2 linked regions of the Allochromatium vinosum DSM 180 genome follow. The protein of the gene in region 1 interacts with the protein of each later gene in a pairwise test. Links are inferred from orthologs where the notes say so. Each region holds a gene or a part of one and is shown in the gene's direction. Other genes may lie near its edges.

What was found. The genes of interacting proteins can lie anywhere in the genome.
Region 2: the proteins of ALVIN_RS05560 (region 1) and hypB interact in binary tests that used the Escherichia coli proteins (3 or more experiments, as listed by UniProt). The link is inferred for Allochromatium vinosum DSM 180 from one-to-one orthologs.

What each region holds. Positions count from the first base shown.
Region 1 is NC_013851.1:1,294,090-1,301,620, forward strand. Bases 4,760-7,531 are described here. They hold ALVIN_RS05560 (FKBP-type peptidyl-prolyl cis-trans isomerase), read left to right. Parts: upstream 4,760-5,776; coding sequence 5,777-6,286; downstream 6,287-7,531. Other genes in these bases: aprA (adenylyl-sulfate reductase subunit alpha), read left to right, coding at 4,760-5,299; ALVIN_RS05555 (hypothetical protein), read left to right, coding at 5,413-5,763; ALVIN_RS05565 (hypothetical protein), read right to left, coding at 6,301-6,618; ALVIN_RS17785 (hypothetical protein), read right to left, coding at 6,727-6,885; ALVIN_RS05570 (metallophosphoesterase family protein), read right to left, coding at 6,986-7,501. In the rest of the region: ALVIN_RS05530 (MATE family efflux transporter), read left to right, coding at 1-139; sat (sulfate adenylyltransferase), read left to right, coding at 478-1,671; ALVIN_RS05540 (hypothetical protein), read left to right, coding at 2,089-2,910; aprB (adenylyl-sulfate reductase subunit beta), read left to right, coding at 2,955-3,437; more of aprA, read left to right, coding at 3,437-4,759. UniProt on the Escherichia coli protein: Folding helper with both chaperone and peptidyl-prolyl cis-trans isomerase (PPIase) activities. Chaperone activity prevents aggregation of unfolded or partially folded proteins and promotes their correct folding.
Region 2 is NC_013851.1:56,736-63,156, reverse strand. What follows is about bases 842-3,798. They hold hypB (hydrogenase nickel incorporation protein HypB), read left to right. Parts: upstream 842-1,859; coding sequence 1,860-2,738; downstream 2,739-3,798. Other genes in these bases: ALVIN_RS00260 (glycosyltransferase family 2 protein), read left to right, coding at 3,466-3,798; ALVIN_RS00265 (hypothetical protein), read left to right, coding at 2,835-3,296; ALVIN_RS00275 (SOUL family heme-binding protein), read right to left, coding at 900-1,580; dtd (D-aminoacyl-tRNA deacylase), read left to right, coding at 842-846. Outside these bases: pip (prolyl aminopeptidase), read left to right, coding at 1-412; more of dtd, read left to right, coding at 409-841; more of ALVIN_RS00260, read left to right, coding at 3,799-4,365; ALVIN_RS00255 (NAD-dependent epimerase/dehydratase family protein), read left to right, coding at 4,362-5,396; ALVIN_RS00250 (DUF1631 domain-containing protein), read right to left, coding at 5,353-6,421. UniProt on the Escherichia coli protein: Involved in the maturation of [NiFe] hydrogenases. Required for nickel insertion into the metal center of the hydrogenase. Exhibits a low intrinsic GTPase activity, which is essential for nickel insertion.

The sequences.
Region 1 (7,531 bases):
CGGTGTGACCGTGCTGCCCATATTCATCGGTATCGACGGCGTCTGGGTGGCAATCCCGCTGGCGGAGTTACTGGCACTGGGAGTGGCGCTCCTGCTGGTTCATGGAACACACAAGAAATTGTTTGGGCATCACATCTAGATCCATGCCGGCCTGACATCCGCACTGACTCGGACGCCCAATGGCGCGGCGCTCCGTCGGGCGCCGGTTACGGCGGACGTTAGCCACGCCCGCGAGGTGGTCGTCGGCCCGATAGCCGCCTGGAATGTGCCTTCAGACATCCCGAGTCAGGTACAGGCCGAGCGCCCGATCAGGCCGGCGACGCCCGTCGATAAGAATCGACTAAAAAGCTTTCACAAAACCGCAGCTTTTCTGCTATTTTCCCCGACCAAACGGCGATCGCCTCGCTCAGGCTACGAACTCAGGCGGATGCAACGCATCCAGTGGCGTCTTCACCCTCTGTCGAAGGAGGTTCGTGCATGATCAAGCCAGTCGGCTCTGATGAACTCAGGCCGCGTTTCGTCTATGACCCCGAGCAGCACCACCGACTCTCGAGCGAAGCCGAGTCGCTGCCCTCGGTGATCGTCAGCTCCCAGGCGGCCGGCAATGCCGTCATGCTGGGCGCCGGGTATTTCAGCCCGCTCGACGGGTTCATGAATCTGGCCGACGCGCTCAGTAGCGCGCAGTCGATGACTCTGACCGACGGGCGCTTCTTCCCGGTGCCGCTGCTCTGTCTGCTGGAATCGGCCGACGCCATCGCCGGCGCCACGCGAATCGCACTGCGTGACCCGAACGTCGAGGGCAATCCGGTACTGGCGGTCATGGATGTCACCGCCGTCGAACAGGTCTCGGACGCGCAGATGGCCCTGATGACCGAACAGGTCTACGGCACCTCGGACCCGAAGCACCCAGGCGTCGAGACCTTCAACAGCCAGGGCCGCACAGCCATCTCGGGACCGATCCAGGTTCTCAACTTCTCCTACTTCCAGACCGACTTCCCCGACACCTTCCGCACCGCCGTCGAGATCCGCCACGAGATCCAGGAGCGCGGCTGGCAGAAGATCGTCGCCTTCCAGACCCGCAACCCCATGCATCGCGCGCACGAGGAACTGTGCAAGATGGCGATGGAGGCGGTCGAGGCCGATGGCGTCGTGATCCACATGCTGCTCGGTCAGCTCAAGCCGGGCGACATCCCGGCCCCGGTGCGCGATGCGGCCATCCGCACCATGGCCGAGCTCTATTTCCCGCCCAATACCGTGATGGTCACGGGCTACGGCTTTGACATGCTCTATGCCGGACCGCGCGAGGCGGTGCTGCACGCCTATTTCCGTCAGAACATGGGCGCGACCCACTTCATCATCGGGCGCGATCATGCCGGCGTCGGCGATTACTACGGTCCCTTCGACGCCCAGACCATCTTCGATGACGCGGTTCCGACCGACGTGCTCGCTATCGAGATCTTCCGCGCCGACAACACGGCCTACTCCAAGAAGCTTGGACGAGTCGTGATGATGCGCGACGCCCCCGACCATACACCGGATGACTTTATCCAGTTGTCCGGTACTCGGGTGCGCGAGATGCTCGGCCAGGGCGAGGCCCCGCCGCCCGAGTTCTCGCGTCCCGAGGTCGCCCAGATCCTCATGGATTACTACCGGTCACTCCCTCAGTCGTAGCCCAACGGAGAGCCAGTCAACTACCCCGCCCAGAAGGGCGGAGCTTGTGTAGAGCAAGCTGAGTTGACCAGCCTAAGCCCGCCTGACCAGGAGGGTCGAAAGGGGCTACGTGTGCAACAGGTCGTTAAGACTCACCGGCGGATGCTTCCTCAGTCCGCCGCTCTGAAAGGTCAGGATCAGGCTGACGAAAGGTAAAGCGTCGAAGGTCTTGATCGCCGTGCAAGCGGGAGCCGGTTGCCCACATTGGCGAGGGGAGCGACCACGCCGCGAGGCGTCGTCCGTCACCAGGCCCTTACGGGCAGAGCCTCGCGGCCCGGCAGGTGGAAAGCCTGCACCTGTTTCCGGCGGCTGAACTGTCGTAGCCGCTATCCCTCCCCGCCCTTAAGGACGGGGTTTCTCGCGGAGGAACTGATTGAGATGATTACCAGCAATCCCTTCATCGAACTATCGGCGGTTATTCCGCCGGGCGTGATGCAGGCCTATGTCGTGTTGATGATCCTTCTGGTCATCGGCGGCACCCTGCTCGACGTCAAGCACAAGAAGAGCGCCCAGTATTTCTTCGAGAAAGGCAAGTCGCTCAAGAAACTGGCCAAGCGCGAAGTCGGCGGCGCCGAGAAGATCGGTCTGGCCGTCAGCACCCTGGCCAACGAAGTTCTGGCCTCGGGCGAGTTCGAGAATCCCGATCGGCGCAAGTCCCACCTGCTCATGATGTATGGCTTCGTCACCTTCGTGGTGACGACCGCGATCCTGATCTTCGGCGTGGAAGGGGAGACCTCGGGTTTCGTGTCCCTGCTCTGGCACCTCGGCGCACTGATGGTCTGCATCGGCGGCTACTGGTTCTGGTTCAAGATCCGCGTCGACGTGCGCTCCGAGGGCCACGCCTGGCATGACGTGCATCTGTCGGATCTGTTCATCGTCTCGCTGCTCTTGACGACGACCCTGGCCCTGGTGTGGTCGCTGCTGGATTCGATGCTCATCTTCGCGCTCTTCATCGCCGCCGCCACCACGCTGTTCGGCACCGTCTACTGGTCGAAGCTGGCGCACATGTTCTTCAAGCCCGCCGCTGCCTTCCAGAAGAAGGTCGCCAAGGCCGACGGCTCGCTCGACAAGCTGCCCGAGATGCCCGAGCTGACCGATCCCATCGTCAAAGAGCGCTATCCGGACATCCCGACCTACATGGGCGAAACCCCGCCCTACATGGGCCTGGGGATCAAGCGCGAAGCGCCGACCCATTACTGATCTCACCGCGCTGAACACAGTCGAGAGAGAAGAGGATCACGAGAATGCCAACGTTCGTCTATATGACGCGCTGCGACGGTTGCGGCCAATGCGTCGACATCTGCCCGTCGGACATCATGCACATCGACACGACCATCCGTCGTGCCTACAACATCGAACCCAACATGTGCTGGGAGTGCTACTCCTGCGTCAAGGCCTGTCCGCACAACGCGATCGACGTGCGCGGTTATGCCGACTTCGCCCCGCTGGGTCACTCGGTGCGGGTGCGTCGCGACGAGGAGAAGGGCGTCATCGCCTGGCGCATCATCTTCCGCAACGGCGAGAAGGACATGAACCTGCTCGCGCCCATCACCACCAAGCCCTGGGGGCAGTGCACGCCCAAGCTCAAGGAGGTGCCGGCGCCGTCGAACGAGATGCGCGACAGCCAGCTGCTGTTCAACGAGCCCAAGTACATTCGTCTCGATGACGGCGGTCTGCATACGCTGGAGTCCAACGGCCTGAAAATGCAAGCAGGGGTGTGCTACTGATGGCTTACAAGACAATCATCGAGGACGGCATCGACGTTCTGGTCGTCGGCGCGGGCCTGGGCGGCACGGGCGCGGCCTTCGAGGCGCGCTACTGGGGTCAGGACAAGAAGATCGTCATCGCCGAGAAGGCCAACATCGATCGCTCCGGTGCCGTGGCCCAGGGTCTGTACGCCATCAACTGCTACATGGGCACCCGCTTCGGCGAGAACAACCCGGAAGATCATGTGCGTTATGCGCGCATCGACCTGATGGGCATGGTGCGCGAAGACCTGCTGTTCGACATGGCGCGTCACGTCGACTCAGCCGTGCACCAGTTCGAGGAATGGGGTCTGCCGCTGATGCGCAACCCCAAGACCGGCGCCTATCAGCGTGAAGGCCGCTGGCAGATCATGATCCACGGTGAGTCCTACAAGCCGATCGTCGCCGAAGCGGCGAAGAAGTCGGCCGACAAGGTCTTCAACCGCATCTGCGTCACCCATCTGCTGATGGACGAGAGCAAGCCCAACCGGATCGCGGGCGCGGTCGGCTTCAACGTGCGCACCGGTAACTATCACGTCTTCAAGTCCAAGACGGTCATCGTCGCCGCCGGCGGTGCCTCCAACATCTACAAGCCGCGGTCGGTGGGCGAGGGCGCGGGTCGCGTCTGGTATGCGCCCTGGTCCTCGGGGTCGGCCTATGGTCTGCTGATCGGCGCTGGCGCCAAGATGACCCAGATGGAGAACCGCATCGTGCTGGCGCGCTTCAAGGACGGTTACGGCCCGGTCGGTGCCTACTTCCTGCACCTCAAGACCTATACGCAGAACGGTCTTGGGGAGGAGTACGAGTCCAAGTGGTGGCCGCAATTGCAGGAGATGGTCGGCAAGGAGTATCTCGACCCTGAGCTTTCGCACCGCACTCATCGCCCGATCCCGACCTGTCTGCGCAACCATGCGCTGATCAGCGAGGTCAACGCCGGTCGCGGGCCGATCCACATGGTCACGATGGAAGCCTTCCAGGACCCGCATCTGGAAGAGATCGGCTGGCACAACTTCCTCGGCATGACCGTCGGTCAGGCCGTGCTCTGGGCCGCGACCGACGTCGATCCGAAGAACGAGAACCCTGAGCTGACCACCTCCGAGCCGTATGTCATGGGTTCGCACGCGACCGGCTGCGGCGCCTGGTGTTCGGGTCCGGAGGACGTTTCGCCGCCCGAGTATTTCTGGGGCTACAACCGCATGACCACGGTCGAGGGCCTGTTCGGCGCCGGTGACGCGGTCGGCGGCACGCCGCATGCGTTCTCATCCGGCTCCTTCACCGAGGGGCGTCTGGCGGCCAAGGCGGCCTGCAAGTACATCGACGACGGCAAGGCCGAGGGCATCCGGGTCTCGGACGCGCAGATCGAGCGGCGTCGCCAGGAGATCTACAAGCCGATGGAGCACTACCGGGTCTATCGCAACGAGATCACCGCCGGTTCGGTCAACCCGAACTACATCAACCCGCGTCAGGGTCTGGATCGTCTGCAGAAGCTGATGGACGAGTACTGCGGCGGCGTGACCGTCAGCTACATGACCAATGAGAATCTGCTCAACATCGGTCTGAAAAAGATGAAACTCCTGGAAGAGGATCTCGAGAAGCTGGCGGCGGAGAACATCCATGAGCTGCTGCGCGCCTGGGAGCTGAAGCATCGTCAGCTCACCTCCGAGGCGGTGCTGCATCACACCCTGTTCCGCAAGGAGACCCGCTGGCCGGGCTACTACTACCGTGGCGATGCCCTGAAGGTCGACGACGAGAACTGGCATGTGCTGACGGTGTCGCGTCGTGATCCGGATACCGGCGAGTACACCATGGAAAAGGCGCCCTGTTACCATCTGGTCGATGCCTGACGGGATCGAGCGTGCCTTGAGATGAAGTCCGGGCTCCCGGCACCGCCGGGGGCCCGGTTTTTTTCGGGACTGAAGGCTCAAACGCCGTAGCTTGAAGACGATTTGATGGTGACATGAACATCAACGATCTGACCGACGACGAAATCATCGAGATCGCGCACCCCCTGTGGGACGATCTCGTCAAGTATTCCAACAAGGGCCAGTACGGCAAGTTCATCAAGAAGTTCTCCTATAACCTGCTGCTGGGCTTGAACGAAGTCGAAATGGGCAAGCAGTTCGCGCACAGCGAGCTGTCGCGCAATCTGGTCGAGGAGCGTGATTTTCTCGGACTCATCCGGCGCGGCGAGCATGTGACGGCGCTCTACCGCGTTCGCAGTACGGCGCGCGAAGGGGAATGGCTGGGACGCATGGTGCTCGGCTATGAGAATGGCGAAGTGCGTATCTTTGCCGCGTCGATCTTCTGATTCCGAGGCCATGATGAAACAGACCATTCGCGACGATACATTCGTCGAACTGAGCTATCGCGTCATCGATCAGAAGACGGGGAACGTCCTGACGGCCGTTGAGTTTCCGCTGGGCTATGTGCACGGCCACAATTCGGTGCTTGATCCGCGCGTCATGGCGGAACTGGACGGTCGGTCGGTGGGCGAGACGATCTCGGTTCCGATCGATTGCAGCGATCTCTATGGGGCGCGTGACGAATCACTCGTCATCACGGATCTGATCGAGAACGTGCCCGAGGAATACCGCGAAGTCGGGATGCAGATCCTGATGGAGAACGAGAAAGGGGAGACCAAGACCTTTTTCGTCACCCGTATGGACGACAGGACGCTGACGATCGACGGCAATCATCCGCTGTGCGGTCGGCAGGTGGTCTTTGAGCTGGAAGTGCTGAGCGTGCGCGAGGCGACGGACGAGGAAATCGCCGCCGGCGGCACCTTGGATCAGGGACCGGACATCGGCGGATCACCGACACGGCCGATCTGACCGGGGTTCGGACTTTACCGCGCGCTGTGAAACAGCTTTCTCATGGCGCCATAGACCTGCTCATAGGTATAGGCGTTCTCGCCCCAGTGAACGAGCGTCTCGTCGTCGGTGCGAAAGGTCAGATAGGGATGTACTTCGACGCCATCGGCCTCGATCTCGGCGAGATCGTCGATGACACCGGCGATGCTCAACGCAATGCCGGCCGTGAGGTCTTCGAGCTGGTCCGGCTCGATACCGGCCTCCTGAAGCTTGATCTTGATGCGGGTGACGATCTCAGCCGTGAATGCGGCTTGCAGATCGTTGAAGGCCGAACTGTCCAGTATCAGTTTCATGATCCGATCGAATCGTGTCGTAGGATGTGGTGAGTGTGGCGAACCGCCTCAGTCGCGATCGATGCGGTTCGCTCCTCACCGCCTCCTACAGAGCGTCCGTTTCCAGACTCAGGGACGCTTTGGAGTCTGATATGTGGCCTCTTTCTGGAACGAATCCCACATGACTTCATAGCCGACGAAGCCCTTTTCATTCGGCTGTTTCTGACGGGTCACGACGAATCGGCTACGGCCATCCGGAACCTGAGGACGGGCTTTTTGTTCGCTCATGCGTGCTGACCTTTGACGGTTGATGGGTCAATGTGTCTATGACAGAGAACAGGCTGAAGCACTATCCGGGTGCGGCAAATCCATGTCAAGCCCCGGATCGCTAGCGCTCGAGTTCCTGGAGTTCGAAGGTCATCGTCTCCAGATCCGCGAAGATCCAGGTCGCCGCCGGCGCGCCGAGTCCGGCCACAGTGCCTGGATTGACGAGCCAGGTCTGGCCGCCCTTCACGTTGTCCAGACGGCGGATCTCCGGCTCGTGGCTGTGTCCGCAGCAGACCAGGTCATGATTGCCGGCACAGGCGAACGCCTCGCCGATGTGCGGATAATGGGTCATGAAGATCCGCCGCCTGGCCAGCGTCAGATCCGCATCGTTGCCGTGATACTGAAGCTGCCCGCCGGACCCGCAGGCCAGACGCGAGATGGAGACCGGATCGCCGAGATTGTTGCCGTGGATCACATGGATCGGCAGTTCCAGCTTGAGCGAGGCCAGCAGCGTATTGGTGCCGATCAGATCGCCGCAATGCAGCACGCATTCGGCCCCGCGCGTCTTGGCCTCCGCGATGGCGGTCGCCAGCATGGGGCCGCGATCATGGCTGTCGGAAACGATGCAGATTTTCATGAGCTTCCGCCTGTCGGGTTCGAGTCCACG
Region 2 (6,421 bases), 1.2 Mb from region 1 along the record:
GCGCCTCACCGGCGAGAACGAAGCCGTTCGGCTGGAGGCCGCGCGCGCCTGGTCGATCTGGGAGGGACGTACCGCGACCCTGCTCGCCAATCCCAACGTCCAGGCCCATTTCGCCGATCCGCACGTGGCCCTGAGTCTGGCGCGCATCGAGAGTCATTATTTCGTCAACGGGGCCTTTCTGGCGCCGGATCAACTGCTGCGCGACGCGCATCGGCTGGCCGAGATCCCCGGCGTGATCGTCCAGGGGCGCTATGATCTCATCTGTCCCATGCGCTCGGCCTGGGAGCTGCATCAGGCGTGGCCGACGGCTGAGTTGCAGGTCGTTCCGGACGCCGGGCATTCGGCCTTCGAGCCGGGGATTCGTCGCGCGCTGGTGGCGGCGACCGATCGCTTCGCGCGCGAGCTGGCATGATCGGCCTGCTGCAACGGGTCAGCGAGGCGCGGGTGGTGGTCTCGGGCGAGACGGTCGGGTCCATCGAGCGCGGGCTGCTGGTGCTGGTCGGCGTGCAGCGTGGGGATGACGAGGCACGTGCCGAGCGGCTTCTGGAGCGGCTGCTCGGCTATCGGGTCTTCCCCGATGCCCAGGATCGCATGAACCTGAGTCTGCGCGACATCGACGGCGGTCTGCTGCTGGTGCCGCAGTTCACGCTCGCTGCCGACACCAGGAAGGGCACGCGCGCGAGCTTCACCTCGGCCGCACCGCCCGATGAGGGCCAACGGCTGTTCGATCATCTGGTCGAGCGCGCGCGCAAAGCCCATCCCAGAGTCGCCACAGGGCGCTTCGGCGCCGACATGCAGGTCGGCCTGATCAACGATGGACCCGTCACCTTCTGGCTCGAAACCTGAGGACAGACTCAGGGCGGGTGAGCCGTAGTGGCGCCGTCTTCGGCCGTCGCCGATCAGGAATCGGGACTCCCCGCCAGCGGAACCAGGATCTCGTTGCGTCGCAGCATCGGCAGTGAAAACGGCCCGTTGTAACGAGCATAGATCGGCACGCCATGCGGCTGGAGTCCGTCACGCTGCAAGGCATCGAGCAGGCGCCGCTCCTCGTCGCGGTAGCGCGACTCGCTCCAGGAGCCGGAATAGCGACGCGCGGCCACACGGCCAGCCGGTTCCTCGCGCAGCCGGATACGCGGATTGTTGGGTCGGGGCAGCGCCTCCAGGGTGAACGACTCGGGCATCGCAAAGCTGATGACGTAGGTGTCGGATTCGGCGGCCGCCGGGCGCTGGGTGACGGGGGCGGTCATCTCCAGGCGCGTGCCGGCGCCTGGATCGGCTCCTGAGGACATCTCGCCCGGACGCTGGCTGACCGGCGCGGTCATGGCGATCTTCGCCTCGCCCTGATTGTCGCCGAAGATGTATCCGGCCAGAATCCTGAAGGCCTGTGAGCCGACCTCCTCGAAGGCGCCCCGAACCTCGACCTCGGCGACGCGATAGGGCTCGTAGTCGCGCAACTCGTAGTCCTCGGTCGTCTTGAGGATCTGGTAACGCGGTTCCTCGGTGGCCATGGCAAAGGCTCCTGAAAGCAATAGAACGGCGCCGAGCCAGGCGCGGGCCGTCCAGGTCTTGGAAGTGGTCATGTTGGATCTCGTGGCCATATGGCGACTGTGCTGTTTCGGTTGGCGCGCGCGGCGCGCAATCGGATTGGAGATGGGGGAGCCGTGGTTCGGGTGCAAGGCTCTCGGGAGGATGCCGGCGTCGGTAGGCGCCGGAGATCAAGCAACCTGATGTCGCACATTCACAGGCCCGAATCCGACGGCAAGGCGTCCATCAGTGACTCGACAACCCACCTCACAAAGGGACTGACCCTGGATACCGGATGACGTACACTGCCAGCTTTCGCTGGGAGGGAGTCATCCATGTGCAATACCTGCGGCTGCAACATCACACCCGGTAACGAACACCTCGTCCAGGGCGATGGACGCCATGCCCAAACCACGGACGGCAAGGCGGCCGTCGAGGTGCTTCAGGGACTGCTGTCCGAAAACGACCACCAGGCCGCGCACAATCGCGAGCATCTCGACCATCATGGCGTCCTGGCACTGAACCTGATGTCCTCACCCGGCGCCGGCAAGACCCGCCTGCTGGAAGCCACTATCGAGGCGCTCGGCCCGGAACTGCGCATCGCCGTGATCGAGGGCGATCTGGAGACCGAGAACGACGCCGAGCGCATCCGCGCCAAGGGTGTCCCGGCGATCCAGATCGCCACCGGCAGCGCCTGTCACCTCGACGCCCATCTCGTCCATCAGGCACTGCATCGCCTGGACCTCAGTCAGATCGACCTGCTCTTCATCGAGAACGTCGGCAATCTGGTCTGTCCGGCCAGTTTTGATCTGGGGCAGCATCGCAATGTGATCCTGATTTCGGTCCCCGAGGGCGACGACAAGCCGGCGAAGTATCCGGTCATGTTCCGCGCTGCCGATCTGGTGCTCTGCTCCAAATCCGATCTGCTGCCTCTGATGCCGGAGTTCGACCCCGAACGCGCCGAGCGCCATCTGCGCGCACTCGCCAGCACGGCCCCGTTCGAGAGCATCTCGGCACGCTCCCATGCGGACCTGGAACCCTGGCTACACTGGCTGCGCGACGAGTTACAGGCCCAGCGCGCACGGCTGGAACTCGGGCGTACGATTCGCCCCAACCATCAGCGCGACGGTGAGCACCGCTCGGGCCTGACGGGTATGGCGGCGCCCGGACACCATCATCACCACCATCACGAGCCGGCTCATACGCACGGCTGACAGGTCACAGACACATGGATCGGCCACCTGGCGCCCCTCGCCAGAGCCAGGACCAGGATGTTCCAAAACACCATAAAAACCCGATCTGGAGGATTCATGTCAGTGTCGTCTGTTAAGCCCAAGTCAACACGCGCCATACTCGCCTTGAGCACAGTGGCGGCCATCCTGGTCTATACGCCCGTGAGTCAGGCCTTCAATTTCGGCAACATGATGAACCCGAACCGCTGGTTCGGCGGCGATCGTGACCGCTACGACGATCCCTACTGGGGCGGACCCTATGCGCCCGGTCCCTATGGCGGCTATGGCTATCCCGGAGTCTATGGAGCACCCTATGGCCTGCCGTATGGCGTCCCAGGGTTCGGCGTGCCGCCGGCCGGCTATGGCGCGGTTCCAGCCCAGACGCCGGTGCCCTCGACACAGCCCAAGGTCGATCCAAGTGAGGTGGAGGCTCTCAAGCGCCGCATCGAGGAACTGGAGTCACGCCAGCAAGGTCCGTCGCAGCCGCCAAACCCTGAATGGCCGGCTGCTCCGGCCTTCCGCCCCATGAATCAATACTGAACCCGATCCGTGCTCGAACTGCGTTCAGGACACCGCCACGCCGTCCAGCCCGTTCACATGGCGGCGCCGAACGCGGTTCGAACGACCCGTCCGCCTGCATGGAGATACGAATCTCTGGCGGCGGCGGATTGGTCGTGACGGAAGGCTATTTCAGTCCGGAGTCCAGTGCGTGACCGAGTCCCACTCACCTGTCCCAGCCGTCAGCCTCATCCTGGTCAACTACAACGCCGGTCCATTGCTTACGGACGCGGTCGGCGCGGCGCTCGCCTCCAGCGTTCCGGTCGAAGTCATCGTCAGTGACAATGGCTCGCGCGACGACAGCCTGGAACGACTGAGACGGACACATGGCCGGGACGAGCGCCTGCGGATACTGGAAAACGGCGCCAATCTCGGCTTTGCCGCCGCCAACAATCGCGCCCTGCCCCTCGCACGCGCCGAGCGGTTGCTGTTCCTCAACCCTGACTGTCTCGTTGCGCCCGATACGCTCGAACGTCTGATCGCCATTCTCGACGCCCACCCCGAGGTCGGGATGATCGGCTGTCTGGTGTGCGATCCGGACGGCACCGAACAGGTCGCCTGCCGGCGCGCAATCCCGGATCCCTGGATCGCGCTCCAGCGCCTCCTGCGCCTGGATCGTCTGAACCGATCGGCCGCCGGACGGCGTCTGGACCAACGCCATCAGCCGTTGCCGACCGAACCGGTCGAGGTCGAGGCGATCTCGGGTTCCTTCATGCTGACGACCCGTCGGGCGCTGGAACAGGTCGGCCCGCTCGACGCGGGCTATTTCCTGCATTGCGAGGATCTCGACTGGTTCGTGCGCTTCCAGTCCGCCGGGCTGAAGATCCTGTTCGTACCGAACGTCAGTGTGATCCATCACAAGGGCGCCTGTAGCACCGGCGATCCGCTGGCCGTCGAGCGTCACAAACATCGCGGCATGGTGCGTTTCTTCCGCAAGCATCAGATGCAGCGGTATTCACGGCTGTTCGGCGGGTTCGTGATCGTCGGCATCTGGGTTCATTTCGGACTCAAGGCCGTCGTGATTCGGCTTGGCTCCAGGAGCCGTGCATGACGAACACGACTCAGGCCGCTCATCTCGGACCTGTCCTGGTGACTGGAGCGACCGGCCAGGTCGGGCGGCGCCTCGTCTCGGCCCTGCTCGAAACCGGGCATCCGGTGACCATCCTCACCCGCTCGCCTGCGGCCGCGCGACGACTGTGGCCGAGCGACCGGGTCGCGGTACATGCGGGAGACCTGACCGAGGCCGCGACGCTCGCCGGACTCGGCGAAGGTCTGAAGACCGTTTTCCATCTCGCCAGCTATGCGCCGCGTCCCGATGAGCCGGATCTCTACAACGCGCCGGATCACTGGCGCGTGACCGCCGAGGGTACGGCCAATCTGGTCGCGGCACTCACCGGATCAACGATCGAACGGCTGGTCTATGTCAGCACCGTCAAGGCGATGGGCGATCGCGCAGGCGCGCTCGGCCGGCCGGCCGGCGCCGACACGCCACCCGAGCCGGACTGTCTCTATGGCCGCGCCAAGCTCGCTGCCGAGCACAGCGTGCTCGAATTCGGCCGCGCGCACCGGACCAAGGTCAGCGTGATGCGTCTGCCGATGGTCTATGGACTCGACGGAGCCGGAAACATCGTGCGAATGGTCGAGGCGGTGGCTACCGGACGCTTTCCGCCCTGGCCGCACCAACACAACCGACGTTCGGCGATCCATGTCGAGGATGCCATCGCCGCCGCGCTCCTGATCGCCCGTCATCCCGAGACCGGTGACCGGACCTATATCGCCACCGACGGCCAGCCCTATTCGACCCGCTGGATCTACGAGCAGATCCGGCTCGCACTCGGGCAATCGGTTCCGCGCTGGACGCTACCGCTGTGGATACTGCAAGGAGCCGCGCTCGGCGGTACGCTCGTCGAGCGCGGGTTGGGGCAGCGTATGCCGCTGACACGCGATTCGCTCGCGAAGCTGACGCAGGATGCCTGGTATGACTCCAGTGCCATCACGGCCCTGGGTTTCGTGCCCCGACAGGGGCTGATGGACGAGATCAAGCGCCTGACTCGGCGGTCGTCGGCTGCATCCGCTCCATGACACGCGCCACGGCACGCTCGGTCAGTGGGTTTTGGCTCAGCAGACGCGCGGTTCCCTTGCGCAGATGCGTCGCCAGACTCGCGGCGGCGAGGGTCATGGCATTCTCGCCCTGACGATTGGTAAAGAGATAGACGCCCTTGAACTCGCTCACCCAGCTCAGACGCAAGGTGTTACGGGTTCCGCGCTCCGTCTGGAATTCGATCCAGGCACCTGGTTCGAGGGCCCGCACCAGATCGAGATGCGGATCAGCGGTCGCCGATACACCCTGGCCTGCTGAAGGCGACTTGGACGGTGCCGGTGCGCGGTCCGTCACTGGAGCGATCGGAGGAGTCGACGTCGACGTCGCCGCCCCGTTCAGCATGGCGCCTTCACCCCGCAAAGCGGCCACATGGCGCTGAATGAGCACACTGAAGAACTCGCTCCACGCCTCCTCCAGACCCAGGCGCGCCAGTCCCGAACGCAACCCCTGGATCAGGTGCGGCAGCCTGCCGATGAAGCGCTCGCGGTCCGCTGGATGGATCTTGGGCTCGACACTCCAGATCAATTCATCCATGAGCTGGAGCGCTTGGGTCCACTGCGGGTTGGCTTCACCCTGGCTCACGAACACCTCGCTGAGCACCTGACTCCAGCCCCGCTCGATGAAATCCACGATCAGGCCCGGGACACCCGGTCGGGTGATGCGCCCTTGGATCTCAGCCGCGACGCGACCGAGGGCAAGCTCCTGGCGTTCATGCCGGGCGAGTTCTTCGACGATTCCGGTCGCCTTGTCATACGACCGGGCGTCCTCCTTGGCCAGAAAGGCTTCGAGCCTCTCGACCTGGCTGGCGAAGATTCCGATGTCGGACTCGAATTCCGTGATCACGGCCGTGACGATCGCGCGAATCGTTTCCAACAACCTCGGGTTCTCGTGCTCGCCGTGTCCGACGCCCGCTTGAGCGATGACATCGAGCAGGCGTCGTGCCGGATGTTTACGGTCGGAAAAGAACCCCTTGTCGAGCAACGCGACTTTCAGCACCGGAATCTGG